Regions from separate parts of the Bradyrhizobium sp. LA6.1 genome, predicted to be linked through region 1. Evidence: riboswitches for the same ligand, from Rfam matches in the RefSeq annotation. Region 1 holds a riboswitch; each other region holds the start of a gene.
What was found. A riboswitch is a leader RNA that binds a small molecule or an ion and turns the genes downstream of it on or off. The one in region 1 is predicted to bind cobalamin.

Region 1 (10,190 bases):
CATTCTCAAGCGCAGGCCGTAAGCGAGGCAGCATGCTCCCTGAATGGGTCTATCGAAAATGTCCTGAGGTCTCCGCCGCCCACCGCGAGGCGGCGCTCGCGCGTCAGGCGCAACTCACAAAACCGGCCGGCGCGCTCGGCCGGCTGGAGCAGCTTGCGGTCGAGCTTGCGGGCCTGCAGGCGACCGAGCAGCCGCGCGCCGCGCGAGTGCCGATCATCGTCTTCGCCGGCGATCACGGCATCGTCGCGCAGGGCGTGTCGGCCTATCCGCAAGGAGTGACCATCGCGATGATGGCGAATTTTGCCTCGGGCGGTGCTGCGATCTCGGTGCTGGCGCGTGAGCTTGGCTCAAACCTTGAGGTCGTCGACGCCGGCACGTTGGCGCAGGAGGCGATCGCGGGCGTCGTCGCCGACAAGCCGCGCCAGGGCACGCGCGACTTCAGCGTGGAAGCCGCGCTCACCCCGACGGAGCTGGCATTCGCCTTCGAGGCCGGTCAGCGCGCAGTCGCGCGCGCAGACGCCGGCAGGCCCGATCTCCTGATCTTCGGCGAGATGGGCATCGGCAATACCACGACGTCGGCCGCGATTGCGGCGAGCCTGCTCGGCATCAGTGCCGAGGAGATCGCGGGCAGCGGTACCGGCGTCGACGCGGCCGGCCGCGCGCACAAGGCGCGCGTGATCGACGCTGCGATCGCGCGGCATGGCGTTGCAGGTGCTTCGCCGGAAAAAATCCTGTGCGCCGTCGGCGGCCTCGAAATCGCGGCGATTTGCGGCGCCATCATTGCGGCTGCACAAGCCCGCATTCCCGTGTTGATCGATGGCTTCATCGTATCGGTGGCAGCGCTGGCGGCGGTGCGGCTGAACCCGTCGTGCCAGCCATTCCTGCTGCCGTCGCATCAATCGGCGGAGCAGGGACATCGGCTGGTGCTGCGTGCGCTGAACGTCCAGCCGTTGATCAGCCTCGATCTCAGGCTCGGCGAAGGATCGGGTGCGGCCATCGCGCTGCCGCTGGTGCGGCTCGCATGCAGCCTTCACAACGGCATGGCGACCTTCGCGCAGGCTAACGTTCCGGATCGCCCGGCCTGATCGGGCTCAAGCCGCGCGCTGATTGACCGCGACGACGCGCCAGCCGCTGGCGAGCCGGTCGATCCGGGTCAGTGACAACGGATCGATCACGAAGCGCAGGGCCGCTTGTGGCGTCAGATCCAGCGCAATGCAGAGCGCGGCGCGGATCGTGCCGGAATGCACGACGAGCGTTGCTGAGCCAGGGCCGATCCGTGACAGACCGAGCCGCACACGCGCGACCTGATCCTCAAAGCTTTCGCCGCCCGGCGGCCGCCCGCGTGCCGGATCGCTCCAGAACTGCGCGTAGGCTTCGCCGCCGCTCGCGGCGAGCTCGTCATGCCGACGGCCGGTCCAGTCGCCAAAGTTTTGCTCGCTGAAGTCGGGCACCAACGCGGGTTCGAGTCCCAGCGCGCGCGCCGTCTCAACCGTACGTCGCGCCGGGCTCGCAAAGCTCGCAGCATCTGGCGGGAGCCTCTGCCGCAACGCCTCCAGTTGCACGCGATCGCCGAGATCGGCGGGCGCGTCGGCTGCGTGGATCGTCCCTTTGGCGCCGTCGACGGGCGCATGCCGTATCAGCCAGAGGAAGGTCTCGCCTTCCATGCCTATCTCCAAGGAAGTTGGTCGCTGTGGTAATAACGTCGTATCGGCACATTGACTCTGTCTTGTTGGTAATCCTAGATGGCTTTGACGGTTTCCCCGAGTGGGGATGAAAAGGGAATGCGGTGCGGGGATTTTGTCCCCAATGCCGCGGCTGCCCCCGCAACTGTAAGCGGCGAATCTTGCGTCACGAGCCACTGGGTATCTCGGTCCCGGGAAGGCGATGCAAGGTACTGACCCGCGAGCCAGGAGACCTGCCGTCAGCCGTGGTCACACGCGAAGATGTCGGTCGGGGAGTACAGACATTCGGCTTCATCGGAAGGCTCAAAGGCCGGAGGTGGGACCTGGTTCGCTGTGACGTGCCACTGACGTCATACCGAGGTCCCGAACTGTGTCTTCCATTCGTCTTGTACGACCGCGTTGCTTCCTGCTCGCTTCCGCCGCGCTTACTTCATTTGCAGTCGCCGATCTGCCCGCAGCGCTGGCGCAGCAGGCCCGCGAGCCGCTGCCGCCGGTCGAGGTGTCGCCCGCCCAATCCCGCAAACCGGCAAAGCCGGCGGCCCGGGACGCGCAGAGCCCACGCCGCGCAGCATCGCGCAGGCCAGCGGCCGCATCGGCCGCGGCCAAGCCCGTCGTGCCGACCGCGGCGGCGCAGACGCCGCTCAACACCAATGTGGTTGCCGAGAGCGCCTCGCGCCTCGGCCTGACCGTGCAGGAGACACCCGCGACCGTCGAGGTCATCTCGGCCGAGACCATGCGGGAGCAGGGCTATCGCACCGTGTCGGAGGTTGCGCAGGGCGCGGTCGGTGTCACCTCCGGCGACAATCCGGCCGAGCCCGCGGCTTTCTCCATGCGTGGCTTCACCAACAGCCAGATCAACATGCTCTACAACGGCATCAAGATCGGTCCGCAGAACATGACCTCGCGGATCACGGATACGGCCAATCTCGCAGCCGTGGAATTTTTGAAAGGTCCGGCCTCGCTAATGTCGGGCGAAGGTGCCGCCGGTGGCGCAATCAACTTGATCACGAAGCAGCCACACACCGGGCCGATCCGGAATGACGCTGACTTCTCCTGGGATTCGCTCAACTCGTTCGGCGTCCATTACGGCTCGGGCGGCAGCACCAATTTGCAGGGGCTCGACTACCGCTTCGACATCAGCCGCGCCTCGCTCAATGGCTTTGCCGACGACACCAATACCGAGACGCTGGATGTGTCTGGCCAGCTCAATTACCGCATCTCCGACAGCCTCAAGATCTGGGGCGCGATCGAGTACCGGGAAGATCGCTCGAAGGCCTATTGGGGCGCACCGCTGGTACCGATCGCCTTCAGCGGTTCGCATGCGACGAGCGGCATTGTTTCGGGCAATTACGTCTCGAACTTCAACAAAACGAATCTCGGTGCGATCACGATCGACGATCGTACCTTCAACACCAATTACAACGTTCTCGACAACCGCAACGTGGCACAAGAGGTGTGGCTGCGCGGCGGCTTCGAACTGAAGCTGGCGCCTGACCTGACGCTGAAGAGCCAAGCCTATGCCTATGGCGCGGAGCGTACCTGGTTCAACAACGAGATCGAGGCTTTCAATGCCAGTACGGGCCTGCCCAACTCGAACATGGTCGATCGCGAGCGTTTCTATGTTGCACATAGCCAACGCCTTGTCGGCAACATTACCGACCTGATTTGGGACGCTAATATCGCCGGCTTCGACAACCGCCTGGTCACGACACTTTCGTCCAGCTATCTCGATTTCGTCAGGCCAGGCGCGGCCAATTTCCCGGACGATTACGTCTCGCTCGTCAATCCCGACCGTGGCCTTTACGGCCTGCTCACGACGCAGCAGCAGACCGCGCGCATCGACAACGAGGCGCTGTCGTTCGAGGACCGGGTGAAGCTCACGCGAACCTTCGCGCTGGTCGGCGGCCTGCGCGTCGAGCATATCGGGCTTGACCGCAACTCGACCGACTCCGCCGGGCTGGAAAAGGCGAACTTCCCGTTCTCGAAGTCCTGGGCACCAGTGACGGGGCGCATCGGCTACACCTGGGACGCCGTTCCCGGCGTGACCTTCTTCAGCCAGTACGCCACCGGCGCCGACGTCTCCGCCAACAACATCTTCCTGCTTGGGCCTGCCCAGCCGCTCGACCTGACGACCTCGCGCACCTATGAGACGGGCGTCAAGCATCTGTTGTGGAACAACAGGGCGGAATGGTCGTTCTCGGCCTACGATATCGAGCGCAAGAACGTCTATGCGGCGGCTGGCGGCATGCAGCTCAACATCGCAGGACGGCAGGAGTCGAAGGGCGTCGAGCTCGCCGCGGCCGTACGCCCGATCGATCCCCTGCGGCTCTGGGGCAACATCGCCTATGTCGATGCACGCTATGCCGACTACAATTTTGCCGGTGGTTCGTTCTCCGGCAACACGCCGCCGAACGTGCCGCGTGTCGTGGCCAATGCCGGTGCGTCGTACCGGTTCTTCACGCCCTGGCCGGTGGAGCTCGGCATCACGGGCCGCTATGTCGGCGACCGCTACAACACCGATGCCAACGTCGTGACGATGAAGGCCTACACCGTCGCCGATGTCTACGCCTTCGTTGACATCCCGAAGACGGTGTTCAACGCGGTCGACCAGGCCCGTCTGGGCTTCCGCGTGCGCAACATCACCGACAAGCGCTACGCGATCTGGGGCGATCCGTTCTATCCCGACCAGATCCTGCTCGGTGCGCCCAGGACCTATGAGCTCTCGGCCGCGTTCAAATGGTAGGGCGCTGACCACATGATGAACGCGATCGTGCTGCTGCATCGCTGGCTCGGGATCGCGTTCTGCCTGCTGTTCGCGATGTGGTTCGCGAGCGGAATCGTGATGCACTTCGTCCCGTTTCCGTCATTGACGGAAGCGGAACGTTTTTCCGGGCTCGCGCCGGTGGCTGGCGGAGAGGTGAGGATTGCGGTCGCGGATGCCGTCGCTGCGAGCGGGATCGCGGACGCCACGCGCGTTCGCCTGGTCCAGCGGAGCGACGGGCGGGTCTATGTCGTGTCGGACCCGTCGCGTGTGCGCGCGGTCCATGCCTCCGACGGACGGGATGCATCGGTGACGTCCGCCGACGTCGCGGTCGGTATCGCGCGGGATCATGCCCGGCAACGCGGGCTCGATGCCGCGCGGGCGGCGATGATTTCGGGCGCGGATTATGATCAATGGAGCGTACCCAACGGCTTTGATCGACACCGGCCTCTGTTGCGCGTCGCTCTTGGCGATGCGGCCGGAACCGAGGTCTATGTCTCCTCGCGCACCGGCGAAGTCGTGCTGGATACGACCCGCAGCGAACGCGGCTGGAATTGGGCCGGCAGCGTCCTGCACTGGATCTATCCGACGGTCCTGAGGAGCAACTGGTCCCTTTGGGATCAGGTGGTCTCGACATTGTCGCTGGTGGCTTTTATCGCCGCGACGCTCGGCGCGGTGCTTGGAACTATCAGGATCAGGATTCGAGGGCGCGGGGTTTCGTCGCCTTATCGCGGCTGGCACGCCCTGCATCACATCATTGGTCTCGTCGCGACCGTTTTCGTGCTGACCTGGAGTTTCAGTGGCTGGCTCTCGATGGATCACGGCCGGCTGTTCTCGCGCGGGGAACTGACCCCGACCGAAGCGGGCGTGGTGTATGCCGCGCCTGACTGGACGACGGCCCCACCGGTCGGTCAGCCGTCGGCTCGCGAAGTCGAATGGTTCGCCGTCAACGGTGTTGTCTACCGGCGCGACCGTACCGGCCTCGCCAGTCAGGCCTTGACCAAAACGGGGGAGGCGATCCGCAGCCGCCAGGTGGCATTCCTCGGCGAGAGGGATGTCCATAACCTGACGACGCGCCTTGCGCCGGGCTGTGGCGCCCCGTCCGTTCTAGCCGACAATGACGATTATCCCGCGCACTCCGTTGTCCCCGGAGCGCCCGTCTATCGCTCCCGATGCGGCGACCTCTGGTTCGACATCGACGGTGCCGACGGCCGCGTGCTGCAAAGACTGGATGCCTCGCGGCGGGCCTATCGCTGGTTCTACGGTGCGCTTCACACGCTCGATTTTCCCGTTCTCATGGCGCACCCGCGTCTGCGCGATATCCTGGTCGTCGGGCTCTGCTTGCTCGGGCTGGTATTTTCCGTCACCGGCATCGTCATCGGCTGGCGGCGCTTGCGGTCGACCTTCGCGGCTTGAGCTGCGTACCGAACAAATCATATGCGCCATGCAAATTGCGGGTTGCGCGGGCAATGGCAGGCGCGGATGATTGTCCGAGGGGGGCGCAGCGGTGCGCTCTCTCAATGGGGCGATCGTGATCGATGTCAATTCAGCGCAAGCGCCTCGGCATGATGACCCCGTCGTCCAACTCGGTGCTGGAGCCCGTCACCAATTCCATGCTGCATGGCGTGGCCGGCGTCACCGCTCATTTCTCGCGCTTCCGCGTTACCGAGATCGCGCTCGATGCCGCGGCGCTGAACCAGTTCGATGCCTCGGTGATGCTGCCGGCGGCGGATCTGCTGGCGGACGCCAAGGTCGATTCCATTGCCTGGAACGGCACGTCGGCAAGCTGGCTTGGTATCGGCCGCGACCGGAGCCTGTGCGAAGCGATCGCGGCGCGGACCGATATCCCGGCGACGACCTCCACGCTCGCCTGCATCGACGCCGTCCGCGCGCTCGGCGCCGGACGCGTCGGCCTGGTTTCACCCTATACGGACGACGTGCAACGGCGGATCGGCGATGTCTGGGTCGAGGAGGGGATCGCCCCTCACGCCGAGCGGCATCTCGGCCTGCGCGATAACTTTTCCTTCGGTGAGGTCACGCCCGCGACGATCGCCGACATGATCCGCGCGGTCGCGGCGGACGGCGCCGATGCCGTCGTCATTCTCTGCACCAATCTCGACGGCGCCGCGCTGGCGGCCTCGCTCGAACGGGAGTTGGGCATCGCCGTGCTGGACTCGGTCGCGGTCACGTTGTGGAGGACGCTCGAACTCGCCGGTGGCGACATCGCGGCCCTTACGGCGTGGGGCCGGATCTTCCAGACATCAGCGATCATCAAGTGACGGAGACACCTGTGACGCAGCTAGATCTCGCCATTCGCGGCGGCACCATCGTGACGGCCAGCGACGAATTTCGCGCCGATATCGGCATTCGCGACGGACGCATCGTCAGCATCGCCGACCGCATTGAAGGCGCGGCGCGCGAGATCGACGCGACGGGGCTGCTGGCGCTGCCGGGCGGGATCGACAGTCACGTCCACATCTCCCAGGCCTCTGGCCCCGACGTGGTGATGGCCGACGATTTTGCTTCGGCAACGCGCGCGGCGGCGGCCGGCGGCAACACCATGGTGCTGCCCTTCGCGCTCCAGGAGAAGGGAACGTCGCTGCGCACCTGCGTCGAGAACTACCGCAAGCTCGCCGAGGGCGAATGCTACATCGATACCGCCTTCCACCTCATCATCTCCGACCCCACCGCGGTCGTGCTCGGGCAGGAGCTGCCGGCTCTCGTCAAGGACGGCTACACCTCGTTCAAGGTGTTCATGACCTATGACGACCTCGTGCTCAGCGACAAGCAGCTGCTGGAAGTGTTCGATGTCGCGCGCCGCGAGGAGGCGCTGGTCATGGTCCATTGCGAGGGTTACGACGCGATCCGCTTCCTCACCGCGAAGCTCGAACGCGAGGGCCATATCGCGCCCTATTATCACGGCGTGTCGCGGCCGCAGGCCGTCGAGCGCGAGGCGACGCATCGCGCCATCAGCCATGCCGAGGTGATCGGCGTCCCCATCATGATCGTCCACGTCTCCGGCCGCGAGGCGATGGAGCAGGTGCGCTGGGCCCAGCAGCGCGGACTGCCGGTGCATGCCGAGACCTGTCCGCAATACATCACGCTGACGGCCGACGACATGAAAGGCCTGAACATGGACATGTCAGGCGCAAAGTATGTCTGCTCGCCGCCGCCGCGCGATGCCGAAAGCCAGCAGGCGATCTGGGAAGGCATCACCACGGGTGTGTTCCAGACCTTCTCGTCCGATCACTGCCCGTTCCGCTATGACGATCTCAAGGGCAAGCTGACGCCGAATTCCCGCACCTCGTTCCGCTGGGTGCCGAACGGCATCCCCGGCGTCGAGACCCGGCTGCCGATCCTGTTCTCCGAAGGCGTCTCGAAGGGGCGGATCAGCTTGCAGAAATTCGTCGAGCTGACCGCGACCAACCATGCGCGGGTCTACGGGCTCTATCCGCGCAAGGGCTCGATCGGCGTAGGCTTCGATGCCGACATCGTCCTATGGGATCCCAAATTGAAGAAGCCGATCCGGCAGGCCGACCTGCACCACGGCGCGGACTATACGCCGTGGGAAGGCTTTGACGTCACCGGCTGGCCCGTCACCACCATCGCGCGGGGCCGCGTGGTGTACGAGCAGGGCAAGATCGTCGGCGACAAGGGCGCGGGCGAGGTGCTCAGCCGTGGCAAGTCGAGCCTGGTGTGACGGAAAAATAATCGCATCGGGGCGACGCCATGTCGTCTGTTGCGCATACCATCCTCGCGCTGCTGCGGCATCATTGATCCCTTTTCGCCGGCCGCCTTTCGGTGTAGCTCTGCGCCCACTTGTTAGGCGGTCGGGCACCCAAGCTGATCGCCGCCGAAATCATGCAGGAGACACCAGGGATGTACCCGAAAGTTCAGATGTTCATCGCCGGCGAGTGGACCGACGGCACCTCCGGCAAGTCGGAGGACATCCTCAACCCCGCCACCGGCCAGCCGATCGGCAAGACCCCGCACGCCTCGCGCCAGGACCTCGACCGCGCGCTGGAGGCCGCCAAGGCCGGCTTCGAGATCTGGCGCAAGACTTCGCCGTTCGACCGCTACAAGCTGATGCGCAAGGCCGCCGACATCATCCGCTCGCGCGCCGCCGAGATCGCGCCCGTGATGACCATGGAGCAGGGCAAGCCGGTCGTGGAAGCGCAGGGCGAGACCATGCTGGCCGGCGACCTCATCGACTGGTTCTCGGAAGAAGCCCGCCGCGCCTATGGCCGCATCGTCCCGCCGCGGATGGGCAACGTCTCCCAGCTCGTGACCAAGGAGCCGGTCGGCCCGGTCGCCGCGTTCACGCCCTGGAATTTCCCGATCAACCAGGCGGTCCGCAAGATCTCGGCCGCGCTCGCCGCCGGCTGCTCGATCATCGTCAAGGGCCCGGAAGAAACCCCGGCAAGCTGCATGGAGCTGGTGCGCGCCTATGCCGACGCAGGCATTCCCGCCGGCGTCGTCCAGCTGGTGTTCGGCGTGCCGTCGGAAGTGTCGGAATATCTCATTCCGCACCCGATCATCCGCAAGATCAGTTTTACGGGCTCGACCGCGGTCGGCAAGCATCTGGCCGCACTCGCCGGCCTGCACATGAAGCGTGTCACCATGGAGCTCGGCGGCCACGCGCCGGCAATCGTGTTCGCGGACGCTGATCTCGACAACGCCGCCAAGATTCTCTCGGCCAACAAGTTCCGCAATGCCGGCCAGGTCTGCGTCTCGCCGACGCGCTTCCTGGTGCATGAGAGCGTGTATCAGCCCTTCGTCGACAAGTTCGTCGCCGCGGCCAAGAGCCTGAAGGTCGGCAACGGCCTCGACAAGGACACCCGCATGGGTCCGCTGGCGAACCCGCGACGCGTCGACGCGATGGAGGGTCTGGTCTCCGACGCTGTGCAGCGCGGGGCCAAGGTGCAGGCTGGCGGTAAGCGCATCGGCAACGAAGGCTTCTTCTTCGAGCCGACTGTCATCACCGACGTGCCGCGCGATGCCCGCATCATGAACGAAGAGCCGTTCGGACCGCTTGCCCCGATCACCTCGTTCCGCAGCTATGACGAGGTGGTGGCCGAGGCGAACCGCCTGCCTTACGGCCTTGCGGCCTATGCCTACACGACCTCGACCAAGACGATGCAGGCGATCGGCTCCGACATCGAGAGCGGTATGGTCTCGATCAACCATCACGGCCTCGCCCTGCCGGAAGTGCCGTTCGGCGGCATCAAGGATTCCGGTTACGGCTCCGAAGGCGGCCTCGAGGCGATCGAGGGTTATCTCAACACGAAGTTCGTGACGCAGGCGAGCGCGTAAAGAAAAGTCGCGTTGTCATTCCGGGGCGCGCGAAGCGCGAACCCGGAATCCATCGCGCAACACGTGATGCAGACAAATGGATTCCGGGCTCGCGCCAAGTGGCGCGCCCCGGAATGACGGTGGATAGGACCTGCGTTGCCTGACGGGCGAGACATGGACAACAGCCGTCACCCGAGCAAGCGCGTGTCCCTTGCCGGGATGCATATCGACCGGAATTCGGCGGTGCCGCTGCATCTGCAGATCGCGGCGCATATCCGCGACGGCATTCTGCGCGGTGTCTTTCCGGCCGGAACGCAGTTTCTCGGATCGCGCGAGATCGCGCGCGAATTGGGCTGCTCGCGCACGGTGGTGTTGACCGCCTGGGATCTGCTCTACGCCGAGGGCTATCTTGAATCGATGCCGCGCGGCAGTGTCATGGTAGCGTCCGTTACGAC
Region 2 (10,190 bases), on a different contig from region 1:
CTGTCACAATCGACCCGTCTGGAGGCCTTCCGGACGCTGGTCCGACACGAGCCCGATGGCCTTGCGGCCGGCGACCTCGCACGTCTGCTGGAAGTCCCCCCGAATACGCTTTCGGCTCATCTCTCGATCCTGACGCGTGCCCGCCTCGTCACCTCCGAGCGACACAGCCGTTCAATCGTCTATCGCGCCAACCTTGCGGAGTTCAGGGACGTTGCGGTTTTCCTGCTTCGGGATTGCTGCGGCGGCCGGCCGGAGGTTTGCGAACCGGTCGTCGAGAGCCTTCAAGCCTGCTGCTCGCCAAAGCGAAAGGAGCGAAGCCGTGCCTGACCAGATGTACAATGTTTTGTTCCTGTGCACCGGCAATTCGGCGCGCTCGATCCTCGCCGAGTCGATCCTTCGCAAGGACGGAGCCGGCCGCTTTCAGTCCTTCTCCGCCGGCAGCGCGCCGAAAGGCGCGGTGCACCCGCTGGCCTTGCGTACGCTGGAAAGCATGGACTACCCCGCCGACGGGATGCGCTCGAAGAGCTGGCTGGAGTTCGCCGCTCCCGATGCGCCGGTGATGGATTTCGTCTTCACCGTTTGTGACAATGCGGCCGGTGAATCCTGCCCCATCTGGCCGGGACAGCCGATGACCGCACATTGGGGTATCGAGGATCCCGCCGCAGCCGAAGGTACCGATCTGGAGAAACAGGCAGCGTTCGTCACCGCATTCCGCTACCTCAGGAATCGGATCGACACCTTTTTGAGCCTGCCGCTCAGGAGCATCGACAAGCTCTCCCTCGGCACCAAGCTGCGCGAGATCGGACGCTCCCAGGGCGCAACACATTCAACGCCGAAGGCCGGCTGATGGACAATTTCGATCTTCCACGGCGCCTCGCGGCCGAAGCGCTCGGAACCGGGATTCTCGTCGCCACCGTCGTCGGCTCCGGCATCATGGCCGAGACGCTGACCAAGGACGTGGCGCTGGCGCTGCTGTGCAATACCCTGCCGACCGGAGCCATTCTGGTTGTCCTGATCACCGTGCTCGGTCCGATCTCCGGCGCGCATTTCAATCCCGCGGTGACCCTCGTCTTCACCGGCAAGCGCGAGCTTCCGGTCAACGAAGCCGTGCTCTACGTGGTCGCGCAGATCGCCGGCGGCATCGCGGGGACGATGGCCGCGCATCTGATGTTCGGACTTCCCCTGCTCGATTTCTCGACGAAGGTTCGAACGGGCGGGTCGCAATGGTTCGCCGAAGCGTTCGCTGCCTTCGGTCTGGTCGCGACGATCCTGGCCGGCATCCGATTTCAGCGGACGGCGGTTCCCTGGCTGGTGGGCCTTTACATCACGGCAGCCTATTGGTTCACGGCCTCCACGTCGTTTGCAAATCCGGCGGTGGCCATCGCGCGGTCGCTGACAAACACGTTCTCGGGCATTCGTCCGACCGACCTGCCCGGATTCATCCTTGCGGAGCTCTGCGGAGCATTCGCCGGCATGCTGTTGATGAACTGGCTGCTCGGGCACTCCAGGGCCCGCGGCCCCGTACAAATTGCGGAGACGACCCGATGAGCGTGACGATCTACCACAACCCCGATTGCGGCACCTCGCGCAACACGCTGGCGATGATTCGGCAGAGCGGCGCGGAGCCCACGGTCATCGAATATCTCAAGACCCCGCCGTCGCGCGAGACGCTCAAGCAGCTGATTGCGGCGATGGGCATTCCGGTTCGCGAACTGCTGCGCGAGAAGGGCACGCCGTACAAGGAGCTCGGCCTCGCCGACCCCAAATGGACCGACGACCAGTTGATCGATCAGATGCTCGCGCATCCCATTCTCATCAACCGCCCGATCGTCGTGACCTCGAAGGGCACGCGCTTGTGCCGTCCCTCCGAAGCCGTCGTCGATCTCCTCGACAATCCGGTCGGCCGGTTCACGAAGGAAGATGGCGAGGTGGTCGAAGCGCGCCAGGCAACTCACCGCCCCTAACGCTTTTCGGTCGGAATCCGCGGCGTTTTTTTTCATGGCGGAGCGGAGGTCGCCATGAAGACGACCTCCGCTGCCCAGCCTATTCGGCGGCTTGCGACGCGCGCGCGGTCCATTCGTCGGCAGGAGCCGATCGTTCGCCCGGCGGAAGCCCCCGCCCCTTCACCAAGCCGAAAATTGCGGGGATCACGACGAGCGTCAGCAATGTCGATGACGTCATGCCGCCGATCATCGGCACCGCAATGCGCTGCATGATCTCCGATCCGGCCCCGGTGCTCCACATGATCGGCAGCAGACCGGCCATGATGGCAACCACCGTCATCATCTTGGGCCGCACGCGCTCGACCGCGCCCACCATGATGGCGTCGTGGAGATCCAGGCGCGTCAGTGGCCTCCCCTCGGCGCTGCACCTGGCTTTCACCTCGGCCAGCGCATGATCGAGGTAGATCAGCATGACGACACCCGTCTCGGCGGCGACGCCTGCGAGCGCGATGAAGCCGACCGCGACGGCGACGGACAGGTTGAAGCCGAGCCACCACATCATCCAGATGCCGCCGACCAGCGCGAACGGCAGTGACAGCATCACGATCAGGGTCTCGGTCATCGCCCGGAAGTTCAGGTACAGCAGCAGGAAGATGATCGTGAGCGTCACGGGCACCACGATCTTCAGACGGGCGGCGGCGCGCTGCAGGTATTCGTACTGTCCGCTCCACACGACGTAGGTGCCGGCGGGAAACCGGATGCTCTCCGTCACGGCGCGTTGCGCGTCAGTGACGTAGCTTCCGATGTCGCGATCCCGGATGTCGACGTAGATATAGGTCGCAAGCTGGCCGTTCTCCGTCCGGATCGACGTCGGCCCGCGCGCGGGTTCGACCTTCGCCACCTCGCCGAGCGGCACGGCGCCGCCCGACGGCATCGGCACCAGGATGTCGCTGGCGATGGCCTTGGGGTTGTCGCGAAGGTCGCGCGGATAGCGCATGTTCACCGTGAACCGCTGCCGGCCCTCCACGGTCGTCGTGACCGTCTGGCCGCCGAGCGCGGCCGCGATGGTGTCCTGGACATCCTGGATCAGGATGCCGTAACGGGCGAGCGCCTCACGGTCGGGAACGATCTCGAGATAATAGCCGCCGATGCCGCGCTCGGCGTAGGCCGACGAGGTGCCGGGTACGGTCTTGATGACGCGCTCGATCTGCTTCGCGAGCCGGTCGATCTCGGCGAGGTCCGTGCCCATGACCTTGACCCCGACCGGCGTGCGGATTCCGGTCGAGAGCATGTCGATACGTGCCTTGATCGGCATGGTCCAGGCATTGGAGACGCCCGGAAACTGCAACGCCTTGTCCATCTCGGCGATGAGACTGTCGACGGTAACGCCGGAACGCCACTGCTCCTTCGGCTTCAGGTTGACGATCGTCTCAAACATCTCGGTCGGGGCGGGATCGGTCGCAGTGGCTGCTCGCCCCGCCTTGCCGTAGACCGAAGCGACCTCCGGGAACGACTTGATGATGCGGTCCTGCATCTGCATCAGCTCGGCCGCCTTGGTGACCGAAATGCCGGGCAGCGTCGTTGGCATGTAGAGCAGCGTTCCCTCGTTCAGCGCCGGCATGAACTCGGTGCCGAGCTGGCGCGCCGGCCAGATCGTCACCGCAAGCACGACGAGCGAAGCCAGGATGACCAGCGTCTTGGCGCGCAGAACCCCCTTGATCACGGGACGGTAGACCCAGATCAAGACGCGATTGATGACGTTCCTGCTCTCCGGGACGATCCTGCCGCGGACGAAGATCACCATCAGCGCCGGCACCAGGGTGACGGACAGCAACGCCGCGGCGGCCATGGAGAAGGTCTTCGTGAACGCCAGCGGGCTGAACAATCGGCCCTCCTGCGATTCCAGCGTGAAGATCGGCATGAACGACACGGTGATGATCAACAGGCTGAAGAAGAGCGCGGGGCCGACTTCGGATGCCGCGTCGATCAGGACCTGCACGCGTGATTGATCGGGCCTCGCCCGTTCGAGGTGCTTGTGTGCGTTCTCGATCATGACGATGGCGGCGTCCACCATGGCGCCGATTGCAATCGCGATGCCGCCGAGGCTCATGATGTTCGATCCCAGCCCGAGCAGCTTCATGGCGCCAAACGCCATCAACACGCCGACCGGCAACATCAGGATCGCGACGAGTGCGCTGCGGACATGCAGAAGGAACACGATGCAGACGAGCCCGACGACGATGCTCTCCTCGAACAGGGTATGCTTGAGGGTATCGATGGCTGCGTAGATCAGGTTCGACCGGTCGTAGACCGGCACGATCTCGACCGATTTCGGCAGGCTGCTCGCGATCTCCCTGAAGCGCTTCTTGACGTTTTCGATGACGTCGAGGGCGTTGACGCCGAACCGCTGCAGCACGATGCCGCTTGCGACCTCGCCCTCGCCGTTCAATTCGGCGATGCCGCGCCGCTCGTCGGGCCCGAGCTCGACGCTGGCGACGTCCCGCAGCAACACCGGCGTGCCGTTGCTCGTCTTCAGCACGATGTTGCCGAGATCGTTGATGCTCTTGATGTAGCCCTTGCCGCGGATGACGTATTCGAACTCGGAGAGCTCGACGGTGCGCCCGCCGACGTCGGCGTTGCTGGCGCGGATCGCCTCACGTATTTTTTGCATGCTGATGCCGCGGTCGCGCATCCGCTGCGGGTCGAGGACCACGTTGTACTGCTTGACGAAGCCGCCGATGCTGGCGACCTCGGCGACGCCTTCGGCCTTGGCCAGCGCGAACTTCAGATTCCAGTCCTGGATCGTGCGCGTGTCCGCCAGGTTCAATTCCTTCGATACGACGGCGTATTGGTAGACCCAGCCGACGCCGGTCGCGTCGGGTCCGATGGTCGGGGTGACGCCCGCGGGAAGCCTGGACGCCGCGCCGTTCAGGAATTCCATGACGCGCGACCGCGCCCAATAGATGTCGGTGCCGTCCTCGAAGATCACATAGACAAAGGAGACGCCGAAGAACGAGAAGCCGCGTACGACCTTCGATTTCGGTACGGTGAGCATCGCCGTCGTCAGTGGATAGGTGACCTGATCCTCGATCACCTGCGGCGCCTGGCCGGGATACTCGGTGTAGACGATGACCTGCGTATCCGAGAGGTCTGGGATCGCATCCAGCGGAAGGTGAACCAGGGCATAGAGGCCGGCGGCGGCCGCGAAGCCGGTCCCGAACAGCACGAGCAGCAGATTGCGCGCCGACCAGGCGATGATGCGGGCGATCATTTGTGATCTCCCGTTGCATTGCCAGGGCCGGCGTCGGTGGCCTGGGATGCCGCCTCGCCAAAACCCTTCAGCGCCGCCTTCAGGTTGCTTTCCGCATCGATCAGGAAGTTGGCGGAGGTCACCACCGCCTCGCCGTCCGCGAGACCATGGCGCACCTCGACATAGCCGCCGCCGCGACGGCCGAGCTTCACTTCCCGCGGTTCGAAACGCCCTTCCCCCCTGTCGACGAGGACGGCCTGCCGGCTGCCGGTGTCGAGCACCGCGCTGTCCTGTATCGCCAGGACGGGCGCGGCATCGGCCGTGTCGATATCGGCATCGACGTACATGTCGGGCAGCAGCACCGCGTCCGGATTGGCAAGCTCGATCCTGACGCGAACGGTTCGCGTGTCGCGGTTCACCTGCGGATAGACGACAGCGATTGTCCCGGTGAAGGTTCGGCCGGGGAAACTGCGCGCGCGCACCGCGACTGACTGCCCCACCGCGATGTTGCCGAGATCGCGCTCGGCCACGTCGACCAGCGCCCAGACGACCGAGGTGTCCGCGATCCGGAACAGAACGTCGCCGGGATTGGCCCGCATCCCTTCGATCGCATTGCGTTCGAGCACGACCCCGTCGCGCGGTGCAGACCAGCGTATGGCGACGGGCGCGGTGTGCGTCTTGTCCATCTCCGCAATGACGGACTCGGGAACGTCGAGATTGACCAGCCGCTGTCGCGAGCCGCGGCCGTACATCTCGACACCGCCGACCGTCTTGGAGGTGATCGTCGCGAGATATTCCGCGGCTGCGGACGCCACCGCCGAACTGTAGATCTCCATCAGCGGCTGGCCGGCCTTCACGCGCGTGCCGGTGGTCACGTCGGCGACCTTCTGTACGAAGCTTTCGGCGCGCATCGCGATCACCGACACGCGACGTTCATCGAGCTGGATCGTGCCGGGCGCCTTCACCGAGACCCGGATCGAGCGCCGCGCGACGGGCTCGGACTTCACGCCCGCGCGCTGGATCTTGCCGGGCGACAGCTTCACCGTGCCGTCGTCGGTGTCGTCGCCTTCGTAAACGGCGACATAGTCCATCCCCATCGGATCCTTCTTTGGGACGGTCGACGTATCGGGCAGCCCCATGGGATTGCGGTAGTAGAGGGTCTTTCGCGGCGAAGCCGCCTGCGCCTTCGGCGGCGCCGGCGCGACGGCCGCTCCATCGTCGTCGTAGACCGGCAGATAGTCCCGCCCGCGGTCGTCCTTCTTCGGACCCGCAGACCAGAGCGGCGCACCGCTTGGATCGCGGTAGTAGAGCGGCGTTCGCTCCGCGGCAGCCGCAGCCGATGATATGTCGGCCTCAGCGAGCCAGCCCGCACCGTTCGAATGCCAGTAGTAGCCGGCCAGGACCAGGCCGCCGCCCAGCGCAAGTGCCGTCAGGAGACGCAGCGTTTTCATGTCGTGTATCCGCGCGCCCGGGAGCGCGCGTCCGTGTGAAGGAAAAAGGGGAATGTCGGGCGCCGCCGGGCAGCGCCCGAACGCTCACTTGACCGCCGTGACGATCACCTTGCCGGTGACGGTCTCCGGTTCGCCCTGCACCTTCACAGACAGCGTCATCTGGTAACGGCCAGCCATCGGCAGGTCCGTCTTGAACGCGTACACACCAGGCTCCCTGGACGGCAGCGGCGCGACCGCCGACTCCATCTCGGCCATCCCGTCCGGAGCCATGTCGAGGCGGGTCTTGAAGATGACCGCGTCCGGTATCGGCTTGCCGGTCTGCCGGTTCGTCAGGCGAACGGCGAGCGTGACATCTTCGCCCTTCTTCATCTGCGGAGTGACGGGCTCGAAGGCGTAGTCGCCCGCGCCCGCCATCGCGGCGGAAGCGGCAAGCGAAAGGGTGGCGGCGAGAGCCGCGGTGCTGATCTTGGAAAGCATTGTCCTGTCCTCATGAATTGATCTTTCGCCGTGGCGCGTGAAGCGCGCACGTCAGTCGTCGTCGCGAGCAGGCCTGCCGCTCGCGTCTCGGGCTTTGCGAGATCAGATTCGAGGAGGTCGGAAAGGAGGACTGCCGCCGCGGAAGGAAACGACCTGATCCGGGGGGATAGCCATCGTGCTGGCCATGACGGCGAGACGTTCGAACGCCACGGGCCGGACATCACCGAGCGCGATGATCCCGCCAACGCAGCAGAAGCCCATCCCGCACTTGTAGCCGCCGCTATGGGAGCCCGTTCCCTTCATGTCGGGACAACAATCGTCCATCGACATGTCGGCGTCGCCGCTCATGTGCATGGCCGCCTGCATGCCATCCGACGACATTGCGAGGTTCGCGGCGGACGCGCCAACCGGCAGCATCGCCAGGGATATGGCGATGGCGACTGCCAGGATGGTACGGACGAACTGCATCAATATCGACTTACCTTGTCGGGCCGGAACTCGACCTCAGTAGCATATTCGGACACCAGCAGTTATTGATCGTGGTCAAGCGTTCGTTACCCAGGCTCGTCCAGAGGCCGGGTTGGACGTTTCGACGCGGTCCTTCGGACTATCGTGCAAAACAGCAACACAAGGCCACCATCGACCCACCGACCCGTCCAGCAGCCCGCGCGGATGTTGACGCGCTCATCCCCTGATGCCAGTTTCGTGATCGGTAGTGTCCGCAAGGACTCTTCAAGGGAATGCGGTGCGTCCACCTCGGTGGGCAATTCCGCGGCTGCCCCCGCAACTGTAGGCGGATAGCCGACGACCAAACGAACCACTGGAGCCCCGCTTGGGCCTCTGGGAAGGTGGTCGAAGGCGATGACCCGCGAGCCAGGAAACCTGCTACCAGCCATGGTCACGCGCGAACGCATTGGGCGGGGTGCCCTGATGTCGGACAAGTAGCCGGTGCATCCGCCGCCTGGGGCGAAGGTGGATGACTAAGGCAACCGCGGTGACGGTTTGTTTGCGTCGCCGCAGAGCGTTGTCGTGCAAAATCTTCATTTCCGTGCTGGCGCAAGGCCAGCGTTATCGCGTGCTTTCCTGATTACTCTGCTCTCGTCGGTGTCCTTGTCGTCCGCGGCGCTCGCGCAAAGCGCGGCGCAGGACAACCGCTCCCGGGAGGTCGGTCCGGTGATCGTGTCGCCGCCTGCGCCGCGACAGGCTCCTGCCGTCAGCCCGGGCACTCAGAAGCAGCGCGCGGCCCGGCGCGCCGCGGGACGCAATCGTGGCGCCCCTGCTGTCGCCGTTCCGGCCACGCAAGCTCCGAGCGGCCCGGTGCAGACGCCGCTCAACACGGCAGCCGTCACCGACGTCGGCTCCCGGCTCGGCATCACGGCGCGCGAGATGCCGGCGACCGTCGAGGTCATCAGTCAGCGGACGATGCAGGACCTGGGCATCCGGACCACGACCGACGTCGCCAAGGCTGCAGTCGGCGTCACCGGCGGCGATGCGCCCGGCGCGCCCGCCATCTTCTCGATGCGTGGTTTTTCCGGCGACCAGATCTCCACGCTCTACAACGGCATCCCGATCGGGCCGTCGACCATGACCGGCCGTCCCATGGACGTGGCTGGCCTCCAGCAGGTCGAGATCATCAAGGGACCGGACTCGCTGGTGGCGGGCCTCGGTGCGACCGGCGGCGCCATCAACTACGTGAACAAGGCGCCGCACACCGGACCAATCGTCAACGACGCCTTCACCTCCTACGATTCCTTCAACGGCTATCGCGCCGGTTACGGATCGGGCGGCAGCACGCTGATCAACGGCCTCGACTACCGCTTCGACATCAGCCATTTCAACAACAAGGGCTTTATCGACGACACCTATTCGAAGCTCAGCAACGTCTCGGGCCAGCTGAACTATCGCGTCAACGAGAACCTGAGGATCTGGGGCGCGACCGAATACAGGCAGGACAACGACCGCTTCTACTGGGGGACGCCGCTGGTGCCGGCGAACGCGCCGGGCATCGTGCCGACGTATGGCGTCGTCTCCGGCCTCTGGAGCAACTATTACCTCGGCGGCGGCACGCCGGTCCCGGTCACCATCGACGCGCGCACGCTGACCACGAACTACAACGTGCTCGACAATCACAGCGGCGCCAACGAGCTCTGGCTGCGCAGCGGCTTTCAATGGGACATCACCAACAACATCTCGCTGAAGAGCCAGGTCTACGGCTATGACGCCCACCGGCACTGGTTCAACAACGAGATCTCGTCGTTCGACCAGACCGTAGGCAATTTCGCAGGCGCGCAGAGCATCTACCGCGAGCGCTTGGCGCTCGATCACGCGCAGCGGCTCTACGGCAACATCACCGACCTCACCGTCAATTCCAACGTCGGCGGAATGGACAATCGCTTCGTCGCCACCGTGGCGGCGAGCAGCAATCAGTTCAACGTCTCGCAGGACACGCTGTTCTTCAATGACTACGTCGACCTCCTCAACCCGGATCGGGGGTTCTATGGCCCGCGCGCCGACGAGAAGATCTATACCCATCTCGACACCGCCTCGCTGTCGTTCGAGGACCGGCTCAAGCTGACCTCGACCTTCGCGCTGATCGGCGGCATCCGTTTTGAAAATATCGAGCTGTCGCGGACCCGCTTCGACGAGAATGGCCTCCTGAAAGCCAACTATCCTTTCTCGAAGACGTTCAATCCGGTCACCGGACGCATCGGCTACACCTGGGACATCGCGCCCGGCGTGATGCTTTACAGCCAGTACGCGACAGCAGCCGACCCGACGGTGGCGAACATCTTCATCCTCAGGCCCACGACGCCGCTGCTGCTGACGACGTCGCGGACCTACGAGACCGGCGTGAAGCTGCTGTCGGCCGACAAGCGCGCGGAGGCCACGTTCTCGGCCTTCGACATCGAGCGCAAGAACGTCTACGTCCCCGAAAGCGGCATCCTCTTCAACGTCGCCGGCAAGATGGCCTCCAAGGGCGTCGAGATTGCCGCCGCGGTCAATCCGGTCGCAGGCCTCAAGCTGTGGGGCAACGTCGCCTTCGTGCAGTCGCGCTTCATCGACTTCACC
Region 3 (10,190 bases), on a different contig from region 1:
TCCACGGGAACGGGTTCTCGACCTCGGCGAACACCGGAGCGAGCCCGATCTGCGCACAGCGCCGGTTGGCGATGAAGTGCATGTACTGCTCGCACAGCGCAGCATTCAGGCCGAGGAAGCCGCGCGGCATCGTGTCCCGTCCGTAGGCGGCCTCCAATTCGGCTGCGTCGCGGATCATGCCGCGGATCTCGTCCTGGAACGCTGCCGTCCACAGATGTGGGTTCTCGATCTTGATCTGGTTGATCACGTCGATGCCGAAGTTGAGATGGATGCTCTCGTCGCGCAGGATGTATTGATACTGCTCGGCGATGCCGACCATCTTGTTGCGGCGGCCGAGCGACAGGATCTGCGCGAAGCCGGTGTAGAACCACATGCCCTCGAACACGACGTAGAAGGCGACGAGATCGCGCAGGAAGGCGCGGTCGCTATCCGGCGTCCCCGTCTGGAACGATGGATCGTCCAGGTGCTGCGTGTGCTTGAGCGCCCAGGCCGCCTTGTCCGTGATCGACGGCACCTCGCGGTACATGTTGAACAGCTCGCCTTCGTCGAGGCCGAGGCTTTCCACGATATACTGAAAGGTGTGGGTGTGAACCGCCTCCTCGAAGGCCTGCCGAAGGAGGTACTGCCTGCACTCCGGATTGGTGAGGTGACGGTAGATCGCCAGCACGATGTTGTTGGCGACCAGCGATTCGGAAGCCGCGAAGAATCCGAGATTGCGCTTGATCGCGCGCCGCTCGTCCTCGGTCAGCCCGTCCCGCGACTTCCATAGCGCGATGTCGGCCTGCATCGAAACTTCGGTCGGCATCCAGTGATTGTTGCAGCCTGAGAGATACTTCTCCCAGGCCCATTTGTACTTCAGCGGAAGCAGCTGGTTGACGTCGGCGCGGCAGTTGATCATCCGCTTCTCGTCGACGGAGACGCGGCCGCCGGCGCGGTCGATCGCACCTAGGCCGGTCGGGTCGGCCGGCTCGAGCTTGAGCTGGGTCTGCGGACGCAGTGCGGTGGCGAGACTTGAGACGGCAGGAGCGGCCGCTGTGGTTTCGGTATCGGACCAGTCGAGCATCGTCATCTCCTCACTGGCACGCTTCGCATTCGGGATCGTCGATCCGGCAGGCCTTGATGCCGTCGAGGTCCGGCGTTGCTGCGGTCGGCATCATGATCGGCGCGTGCGACACTGCCACTGACGCGGACACCGCATTGAGCTTTCCGTCAGTGCCCTTCAGCGTCGATTTCTCGACATGCGTGGCGCTGCGGGAGCGCAGGTAATAGGTCGTCTTCAACCCGCGTCGCCAGGCCAGCCGGTAGAGCGCATCGAGCTTCTTGCCGGAGGGATTGGCGATGTAGAGGTTGAGCGACTGCGACTGGTCGATCCATTTCTGCCGGCGCGCGGCCGCCTCGATCAGCCAGGCGCTGTCGATCTCGAAGGCGGTGGCGTAGAGCGCCTTCAGATCGTCAGGAACGCGGTCGATCTGGCCGACGCTGCCGTCGAAATATTTGAGGTCGGAGATCATGACCTCGTCCCAAAGCCCCCTCGCCTTGAGGTCGCGGACCAGGAACTCGTTCACGACCGTGAAGTCCCCGGACATGTTCGATTTCACGAACAGGTTCTGATAGTTCGGCTCGATCGACTGCGAGACGCCGCAGATGTTGGAGATCGTCGCCGTTGGCGCGATCGCCATGACGTTCGAGTTGCGCATGCCGCTGGACGTGACCTTCTTGCGGAGGCGGTCCCAGTCGAGCGTTGCGGAGCGATCGACGTCGAGACCACCGCGCGCGTCGGCGAGAAGCTGGATGGAGTCGAGCGGCAAGACGCCCTTCGACCACAGCGAGCCCTCGAAGCTCGGATAGCGTCCGCGCTCCGCGGCGAGATCGGACGACGCTTCGATCGCGTGGAACGAGATTGCCTCCATGCTGGTGTCGGCAAACGCCACGGCCGCGTCGGACGCGGTCGGAATGCGCTGGACCTGAAGCGCTTCCTGAAAGCCCATCAGGCCGAGCCCGACGGGACGATGACGCATGTTGGAGCGGCGCGCTTCGGGGATCGTGTAGAAATTGATGTCGATGACGTTGTCGAGCATCCGGACGGCGGTGGTCACCGTCCGCTTCAGCTTGGCCTGGTCGACACCATCAGGCCCGACATGGTTGAGCATGTTGACGGAGCCGAGATTGCAGACCGCGACCTCGTCGCCCGAGGTGTTCAGCGTGATCTCGGTGCAGAGGTTCGAGGAATGGATCACGCCCGCGTGGCGTTGCGGCGAACGCAGATTGCAGGGGTCCTTGAAGGTGATCCAGGGATGACCGGTCTCAAACAGCATGGTCAACATGCGACGCCAGAGGTCGCTCGCGCGCACGGTCTTGAAGACGCGCATGCCGCCGGCCTTCGCCCTGGCCTCATAGGCCTCGTAAGCCGTCTTGAACGCCTCGCCATAGAGATCGTGCAAATCGGGCGTCTCGTCAGGCGAGAACAGCGTCCATTCGCCATCGGCATCGACGCGCTGCATGAACAGGTCCGGCACCCAATTGGCGGTGTTCATGTCGTGGGTGCGGCGGCGGTCGTCACCGGTGTTCTTGCGCAGGTCGAGGAATTCCTCGATATCGACGTGCCATGTCTCCAGATAGGCGCAGACGGCGCCCTTGCGCTTACCGCCCTGGTTGACGGCAATCGCGGTGTCGTTGGCGACCTTCAGGAATGGGATGATGCCCTGGCTTTCGCCGTTGGTGCCCTTGATGTGGGCGCCGAGGCCACGAACCGGGGTCCAGTCGTTGCCGAGACCGCCGGAATATTTTGCGAGCAGCGCATTGTCCTTGATTGACTTGAAGATGCCGTCGAGGTCGTCCGACACTGTGGTCAGGAAGCAGGACGACAATTGCGGACGCAGCGTACCCGAATTGAACAGCGTCGGCGTCGAGGCCATGAAGTCGAACGATGACAGCAGATCGTAGAACTCGATCGCCTTGGCCTCGCGATCGATTTCGCGCACCGCCAAGCCCATCGCGACACGCATGAAGAAGGCCTGCGGCAATTCGATCCGCTTGCCTCGGACGTGCAGGAAGTAGCGGTCGTAGAGCGTCTGAAGACCGAGGAACTGGAAGTTCAGGTCGCGTTCCGGCTTCAACGCGGCCGCGATCCGGCCAAGGTCGAAGCGGGCGAGTTCAGGATCGAGCAGTTCGGCGGCGATGCCGGTCTTCAGATAGGCCGGGAAGTATTCGACGTAGCGCATCGTCATGTCGGCCTGCGAGGCGGACGTCGGCACGCCATGGACGTAGGACAGCACCTCGCCGCGGAGCTTGTCCAGCAGCAGGCGCGCACTGACATAAGCATAATTCGGCTCCTGCTCGACCAGCGTGCGTGCGGCCATGATCGAGGCCAGCGCCAGTTCGTCCTGGCTGATGCCGTCGTAGAGATTGCGGGTGGTCTCGGTGAGCACGGGTGCCGCGGAGACGCCGTCGAGACCGGCGCAGGCTTCGCCGATAATCAGCGCAAGCCGCTTGGTGTCGAGACCAACGCGCGAACCGTCGGCGAGCGTGACATGAAGGACCGGCGCGACAGCGGGCGTCGCTTCCGCGGCCGCCTCCTCGGCGCGCTGGCGCGACCGCTCCTCGCGGTACAGCACATAGGCGCGTGCGACCTTGTGGTGCTCGCTCCGCATCAAGGCGAGCTCGACCTGGTCCTGCACGTCCTCGATATGGAAGGTGCGTCCCTCGCCTGCCCGCCGCATCAGCGCAGCGACGACTTCGGCCGTGAGCTGCTCCACGCTCTCATGGACGCGACGCGAGGCGACCGCGCTGGTGCCTTCGACCGCAAGGAAAGCCTTGGTCATGGCGACCGCGATCTTGGCGGAATCGAACGGCGAGACCTTGCCGTTGCGACGGATGATCTGCATAGCCGGCTCGCTCGAAGCAGGCGCAAGCGATTGTGGACGCAAATGAACGATGGGTGCGGAGGCGGTGTCCGCGTCGTGCAGGTTCAGTGACATCAATGGGCCCCGTGATGCGCGCGTTGTGTTTGAACGGGGCTGTAAGGAAGGACGCTGCAGAAACGCCGGCAGCAGAGTTGCCGGGCGGTGCATGCAAGCGACCGCCGGACACCCCGCCCGTGGACGTTCAGATTGTCGCGGCAGGTCTCCTGGCTCGCAGGTCGTCGCCCACTTCCCGTCTTCCCGGCGCGAAAGGCGCCAGTGACGATTGTTCGGAAGCAGCTCGCTGCTGACAGTTGCGGGGGCAGCGCCGGAATTCCGCGCTCTCGCGCGGTTCACCGGCTTCCCTCTTAGCCACTAAATCTTGCGATCCAGCGGAACCGTGACGCCCACATGTGGTGACATATGCAGCCGGGTGTCAACGATTCGTTGCGGGTCATGAGCCCTGTGCCCTGTGGAATGCGGGAATTCGCACTTGGATCGCGCCTCAGCTTGGCGCGCTATGAGGTCCGCATCCCGACTGCAAGATCACACAGTCCGGCGCGACGCTGCCGCTGCATGTCGCCTCGCAGCCGCTCACCAGCGACGCCACTCTCGCTTCCAGCACACGCAGCTCCGCAATTTTCGCCCTGATCGCACCGAGGTGCTTCGCCGCAAAGGTCCTCGTTTCGCTGCACGGCGCGCATCGCTGGCCGGCGAGCCAGACCGCGCTGGTCAGCCCGGTGCGCGTCACGATGACGGCGGTGAAGGCGCCCACGCCGCCCAGGAACGGCATGGACGCCCGATGCTATTCGGACGAAAGGTGATAGCCGCGATCGCGATAGTCGAAATCGACGAGCTCGCAGATCCGGGCCGATGGATCGGCGGGCGCCGCATAATAAGCCCTGATCTCCTTGATGCGACCGCTCGCCCCTTCGAACGCGTACCATTCGTCGCCGCGAAGCGCCGTGCCCTGCTTGCGCTTCCAGTGCGTCCATTCGATCACGGCTTCCGGCGACGTCGACGAGCAAAGAATCTTTTCGATCGTCCATTGCGACCCGAGATTCTCGACGCACCAGATCCATTTGCGCGCGATGGTATCGGCGCCACGCCATGGAATGTCCGGCAAGCCGGACGGGAAGTAGTGAACCGCGTCCGCCGTGAAGCAGGCCATCAAGGCATCGTAGTCGGCGGCGTTGCAGGCGTCGAAATAGCGACGGATCGTCGCCTCCATGGCGGCGGGCGATGTCTTGCTCATGTCAGGCTCCCGCCCGGATCGTCGTGGCCCTCGCCGGATCCGCACCGGCCTTTTTCCAAGCCTCAAAGTCGGCGCGCACGGCAGGTGTGGGCGGATAGACGCCGTAGAGCGGCTCGCCGGCACTGATACGATACGACAGGTACTTCTCGAGCTGGTCCCGCCTCTCGCAGAGGTCGGCCATTTCGGCGGCCAAATGCCGTGGCACGACCGTGATGCCGTCACCGTCACCGACGATGATGTCGCCCGGGTAGACCGCCACGTCGGCGCAGGCGATCGGGATATTCAGGTCCGCGACGCGATGATAGGACAACCGCGTCGATGCGGTGACCTGCCGCGCATAGGCCGGGAAATCGAGCCGCGCCAGCTCCTGGCCGTCACGAAACGCGCCATCGGTGACGATCGCGGCTGCGCCGCGCACCTTCATCCGCGTCGGCAGCATGGCGCCCGCCGATGCTGCGCGTGGATCGTTGCGGCTGTCGATCACCAGGACATGGCCGGGCGGAATGTTCTCGACCGCTTCCCATTGCAGATTGTCCGCGTTCGGATACGGCGTGAGTGTCTCTATGGTATCGAGATCCTCTCGCGCCGGGATCATCCGCATGGTGAAAGCTTCACCGGCGAAGCGGACCGCGTCCTTGTTCATCGGCACCAGCCCGACCAGAAAGCACTGGCGCAGGCCTTTCTTGAACAGCTCGGTGGTCAGCGAACCCGAGGAGACATCCTTCAGCCGGCGGATGACAGACGGATCCAGGGGACTAAGCTTCGTCTTTGGTTCGTACATGGCCATCCTCCCTCAGCGGCGCTTTCCGACCTCGTGGACGTCACGGGCCCAGGCGCGCGCCTGCTCCGACAGGCTGAAGCCGAGGCCCGGCCGGTTCGGCACGATCATGCGGCCGTTCACGACCTCGAGCTTTTCGTTGAACATCGCCTCCGACCACTCGAAATGCTCGACCCAGGGCTCCCGGGCATAGGCCGCGGTCAGGTGCAGATGGATCTCCATGCAATAGTGCGGCGCGAGCTGGAGCTTCTTGTGGTCGGCGAGCGCGAGGATCTTGAGGAACGGCGTGATGCCGCCGACGCGCGGCGCATCCGGCTGGATGAAATCGACCGAATTGTTGCGGATCAGCTCGTAATGCTCGTCGATGCTGGTCAACATCTCGCCGGTCGCAATCGGGGTCGCAAGCTCGGCTGCCAGCGCCGCATGACCTTCGTAGTCGTAGGCGTCGAGCGGCTCCTCGATCCAGGTCAGGTTAAATTGCTCGGCGATGCGGCCGAAGCGCAGAGCCGTGGTGCGGTCCCATTGCTGGTTGGCGTCGATCGCCAGCGGAACGTCGCCGATGTGGTTGCGAACCGCCTCGATGCGCTTGAGGTCGACCATCGGGTCGGGCTGGCCGACCTTCAGCTTGATGGCGCCGATGCCCCTGTCGAGCGCCATGCTGACGCGCTCCTTCACCTCCTCGATCGGCATCGAAAGGTATCCGCCGGAGGTGTTGTAGCAGCGCACGGAGTCACGATGGGCACCGAGCAGCTTTGCCAGCGGCAGCTTGGCGCGCTTGGCCTTGAGATCCCACAGCGCGATGTCGAAGGCGGCGATGGCCTGCGTGGACATGCCGCTGCGGCCGACCGAGGCGCCGGCCCAGACGAGCTTGTCCCACAGACGCGCGATGTCGCTCGGATCCTCGCCGATCAGCTCGCCGGCGATCTCCCTGGCGTGCGCAAACTGCCCCGGACCACCGGCGCGCTTCGAATAGCTGTAGCCGATGCCGCTGTGGCCGTTCTCGGTCTCGATCTCGGCAAACAGGAAGGCGATCTCGGTGAGGGGTTTTTGCCGGCCGGTGAGAACCTTGGCATCGCTGATCGCCTGGGCGAGCGGCAGGAAGACGAGCGACGTCCTCACCCATGCGATCCGGTCCGTCGTCGCTTCCCCGGCTGCGAGCCCTGCCGCGAGCGGGTTGGCGATAATGCGCGTGTTGATCTGGTAGTTCATGGCTTTCTCCTATCGAGGTGGATTTGCGGGAAATGATGTCATTCGGCAGCGACCGACGCGGAGCGGATCAGCCCGCTGCCTTCGCGAATGACGAGACGCTCGATGGGCCCGACGATGACCCAGTAACAGAGCACGGCCAGCAGCCCATGCAGGCCGACATACAGCAGCGCTCCGTTGAACGATCCGGTGGCGGAGAGGATGTAGCCGATCGCAACAGGCGTCACGATTCCGGCGGTGTTGCCGACGGCGTTAAAGACGCCGCCAGTGAGTCCGATCACCTCCTTGGGCGCGGTGTCGGCGACGACCGTCCAGCCCAGCGAGCCAAAACCCTTGCCGAAGAAGGCCGCGCTCATCAGCACGGTGATCAGGACCGTGGAGTTCGTGTAGTTGCAGCCGATGATCAGGACCGTCATGACGAGGCCGATCGTGATCGGGGTCTTGCGCGCGATGCTGAGCGAACCGGTGCGCTTGAACAGCCAGTCGGTGAAAAAGCCTGTCGTAACGCCGCCGACGAAACCGCAGATGGCGGGGATGGTCGCGATCAGGCTCGCATCGAGCACCGACAGGCCGCGGTCCTTGACGAGGTAGGTCGGAAACCAGGACACGAAGAACCAGGTGATGGACGAGATGCCGTATTGCGCCAGGAAGATGCCGACCAGCATGCGGCTCCTGAACAGCTCGGCGAGGTCGGACCATCGCGGCCCCTGCACCGCTGCTGCCGTCGGCGAAGCGCCGCCGAGATCCACCAGCGCGCCTCCATCATGCAGATGAGCAAGCTCCGCAGCACCTATCCTCGGGTGCCGGGTCGGCGGATAGTACGCAACGGCCCAGACTGCCGCGAGCGCGAAGCCCAATACGCCCATGACGGCGAAGATGTGCTCCCAGCCGAAGCGATGATCGAGGAAGCCCATCAGCGGCGTGAAGAGGACGAGCGAGACATATTGGGCGCTGTTGAAAATGGCGCCCGCGACGCCGCGCTCCGCGGACGGAAACCACGCCGCGATGATACGCCCGGCCGCCGGGCCGACAGGCGACTCGAAGACACCGAGCATGAAGCGCAGGATCAGCATCACCAGGAACGGGTAGCTGGCCCAGCCGACGCAGCTCATGAGGAAGGTGACGAGCGACCACAGGATCAATCCGCCCAAAATGGTCTGCTTCGCACCGAGCCGATCCGCGATCCAGCCAGCGGGAAGATGCGCAAGGACATAGGCCCACGCGAACGCCGAAAACATCCAGCCGAGCTCGACCGGCGTGATGCCGAGCGCCTTCGACATGTTCGGCCCGGCGATCGATAGCGTCGCCCGGTCGCCGCTGCTGAGCGCGAGCAGGACGGTGATCAACGCCAGGGTGACGAAACGATAATGCGTCCGTGCGGACGGCTTCTGCTCCGTGGCCACGCTGCTCCCCTCTTTCCCGATTTTGTTTGCCCGGCCGCCTTCGGCGACCGTGGATGTCCGGAACGCCAGCGACGACCGGACGCGAGAAAGCTAGATCAGCGATCAATTCAGGTCTAAACTCATTTTTGGATTTAATTGATCCAGAAAAGGTATCAATGATCGAGTTCGGACAGGTACGCGCGTTCGTGGCGGTGGCCGATGAGCTGAATTTCGGTCGTGCCGCCAAGCGGCTGAATATGACGCAGCCGCCGCTCAGCCGGCAGATCCAGATCCTGGAGGCAACGCTCGCCGTCAAGCTGCTCGAGCGCACCAGCCGATCGGTCAGGCTGACCGCGGCCGGACGCGCCTTCCTGAGCGAGGCCCGCACGATGCTTCAGCAGCGCGAGCATGCGGTCAAAGCGGCCCGGCAGGCCGCGTCGCTCGCCGGTGGAGCGCTGTCAATCGGGTTCGTCGGCGCGACGACGTACGGCTATTTGCCCTGGCTCGCAACGCGAGTTCGCGATGAACTGCCGGATATCGAGATCACCTTTGAGGAGCTGACATCGCGCCAGCAGCTCGATGCACTGAGGTCGGGCCGGATCGATCTCGGATTGGTTCGGCCGATCGAGACGGAGAAGCCAATTAGAAGCGCCAGCGTCTTCCGTGAAGGGCTTGCCCTTGCGCTGCCGCTTGACCATCCGCTCGCGGTGCGACGCCGGCCGGAGCTGTCGCATCTCGAGGGCCAGCCCTTCATCATGTATTCGTCGGGCGGTCCATATATGCGCGCGCTCTTGACGGCGGCGTTCGACGCCAATGGCATCCGGCCCCAGGTCGTGCAATCGATGAGTCAGGCACAGGCAATCCTGTCGCTGGTCAGCGCAGGTCTCGGCCTTGCGATCGTCCCGGACGAAACACGCAACGCCTGTTTCGACAACGTCGTGTTTCGCCCGATCAGGCTCGGACCATCGGTCTTCGCCGAGCTCCATGCGATCTGGCGCAGCGACAACCGCAACACCGCCCTGCCTCGGCTGCGCGAACTTGCGTTCCGGACCGCACGCTGAGCGCAGCCTGAAGCGCGGTGCCCTGCGGTGGTGGGACACTAAGTCCGGTCATCGCAACGACCGGACCTGGAGACTCCGGAGGCGTCCTACGCGTTCCGCATCGCGCGCCCGAACGGATCGACCAGGCGGACGATCTCGCAGGCGGCGACGAGGCCGGCGAGCCAGACGGCGCTGGTCAGCCCGATGCGCGTCACGATGGCCGCAGTGAACGCGCCCTCTCCGCCAAGGAACGGCGTCGCGGCAAGCAGCGCGAGCTCATAGGCGGCGTAGGCGGCGACGAGCGCGATGGCCAGCATCAGCGGCGTGCGGCCCTGCGGCAGCAGGCGGAGGACGGTCGATGCCGCCGCGGTCGACAGCAACGCGGCAGCACCGATGACAAAGCCCCATGCGATGGTGCTGCCATCAATGGGATAATGCAGCACGCCGAAGCCGATGGTCTGGTTCACGAGCCAGGCGCCGGTGACGACGAGCAGCGCCGGACGCATCGGCAGCATCGCGGCGGCAACGACGCAAACGGCGTCGCGCAGGCAAGCGCGAAGCTCGCGAGCGCGCATGACACCGTCAGCAGCGCGAAGCAGAACATCGGCGCGAGGCGCGACGCGACCGGAT

Region 2: it holds a riboswitch for cobalamin, as region 1 does, so the genes downstream of both, ABIB99_RS02545 (TonB-dependent receptor) here and ABIB99_RS21205 (TonB-dependent receptor) in region 1, are expected to answer to the same signal.
Region 3: it holds a riboswitch for cobalamin, as region 1 does, so the genes downstream of both, ABIB99_RS08190 (ribonucleoside-diphosphate reductase subunit alpha) here and ABIB99_RS21205 (TonB-dependent receptor) in region 1, are expected to answer to the same signal.

Annotation. Positions count from the first base shown of each region.
Region 1 is NZ_JBEPQK010000008.1:51,216-61,405, forward strand. Features, by position in the region: gene cobF (precorrin-6A synthase (deacetylating)) at 1-22, shown strand, start outside; gene cobT (nicotinate-nucleotide--dimethylbenzimidazole phosphoribosyltransferase) at 33-1,085, shown strand; gene ABIB99_RS21200 (histidine phosphatase family protein) at 1,092-1,664, opposite strand; cobalamin riboswitch at 1,736-1,937, shown strand; gene ABIB99_RS21205 (TonB-dependent receptor) at 2,053-4,425, shown strand; gene ABIB99_RS21210 (PepSY domain-containing protein) at 4,438-5,859, shown strand; gene ABIB99_RS21215 (maleate cis-trans isomerase family protein) at 5,982-6,722, shown strand; gene hydA (dihydropyrimidinase) at 6,734-8,143, shown strand; gene ABIB99_RS21225 (NAD-dependent succinate-semialdehyde dehydrogenase) at 8,323-9,756, shown strand; gene pdxR (MocR-like pyridoxine biosynthesis transcription factor PdxR) at 9,910-10,190, shown strand, end outside.
Region 2 is NZ_JBEPQK010000001.1:569,356-579,545, reverse strand. Features, by position in the region: gene ABIB99_RS02585 (ArsR/SmtB family transcription factor) at 1-327, shown strand, start outside; gene ABIB99_RS02580 (arsenate reductase ArsC) at 320-847, shown strand; gene ABIB99_RS02575 (aquaporin) at 847-1,548, shown strand; gene arsC (arsenate reductase (glutaredoxin)) at 1,545-1,964, shown strand; gene ABIB99_RS02565 (efflux RND transporter permease subunit) at 2,044-5,214, opposite strand; gene ABIB99_RS02560 (efflux RND transporter periplasmic adaptor subunit) at 5,211-6,644, opposite strand; gene ABIB99_RS02555 (FixH family protein) at 6,729-7,121, opposite strand; gene ABIB99_RS02550 (hypothetical protein) at 7,224-7,589, opposite strand; cobalamin riboswitch at 7,818-8,025, shown strand; gene ABIB99_RS02545 (TonB-dependent receptor) at 8,226-10,190, shown strand, end outside.
Region 3 is NZ_JBEPQK010000003.1:214,026-224,215, reverse strand. Features, by position in the region: gene ABIB99_RS08195 (ribonucleotide-diphosphate reductase subunit beta) at 1-1,063, opposite strand, end outside; gene ABIB99_RS08190 (ribonucleoside-diphosphate reductase subunit alpha) at 1,074-3,977, opposite strand; cobalamin riboswitch at 4,100-4,317, opposite strand; gene ABIB99_RS08185 (MerR family transcriptional regulator) at 4,405-4,692, opposite strand; gene ABIB99_RS08180 (nuclear transport factor 2 family protein) at 4,705-5,154, opposite strand; gene ABIB99_RS08175 (ribonuclease activity regulator RraA) at 5,156-5,935, opposite strand; gene ABIB99_RS08170 (L-talarate/galactarate dehydratase) at 5,948-7,141, opposite strand; gene ABIB99_RS08165 (MFS transporter) at 7,180-8,541, opposite strand; gene ABIB99_RS08160 (LysR family transcriptional regulator) at 8,514-9,581, shown strand; partial or broken gene ABIB99_RS08155 (hypothetical protein) at 9,668-10,190, opposite strand, start outside.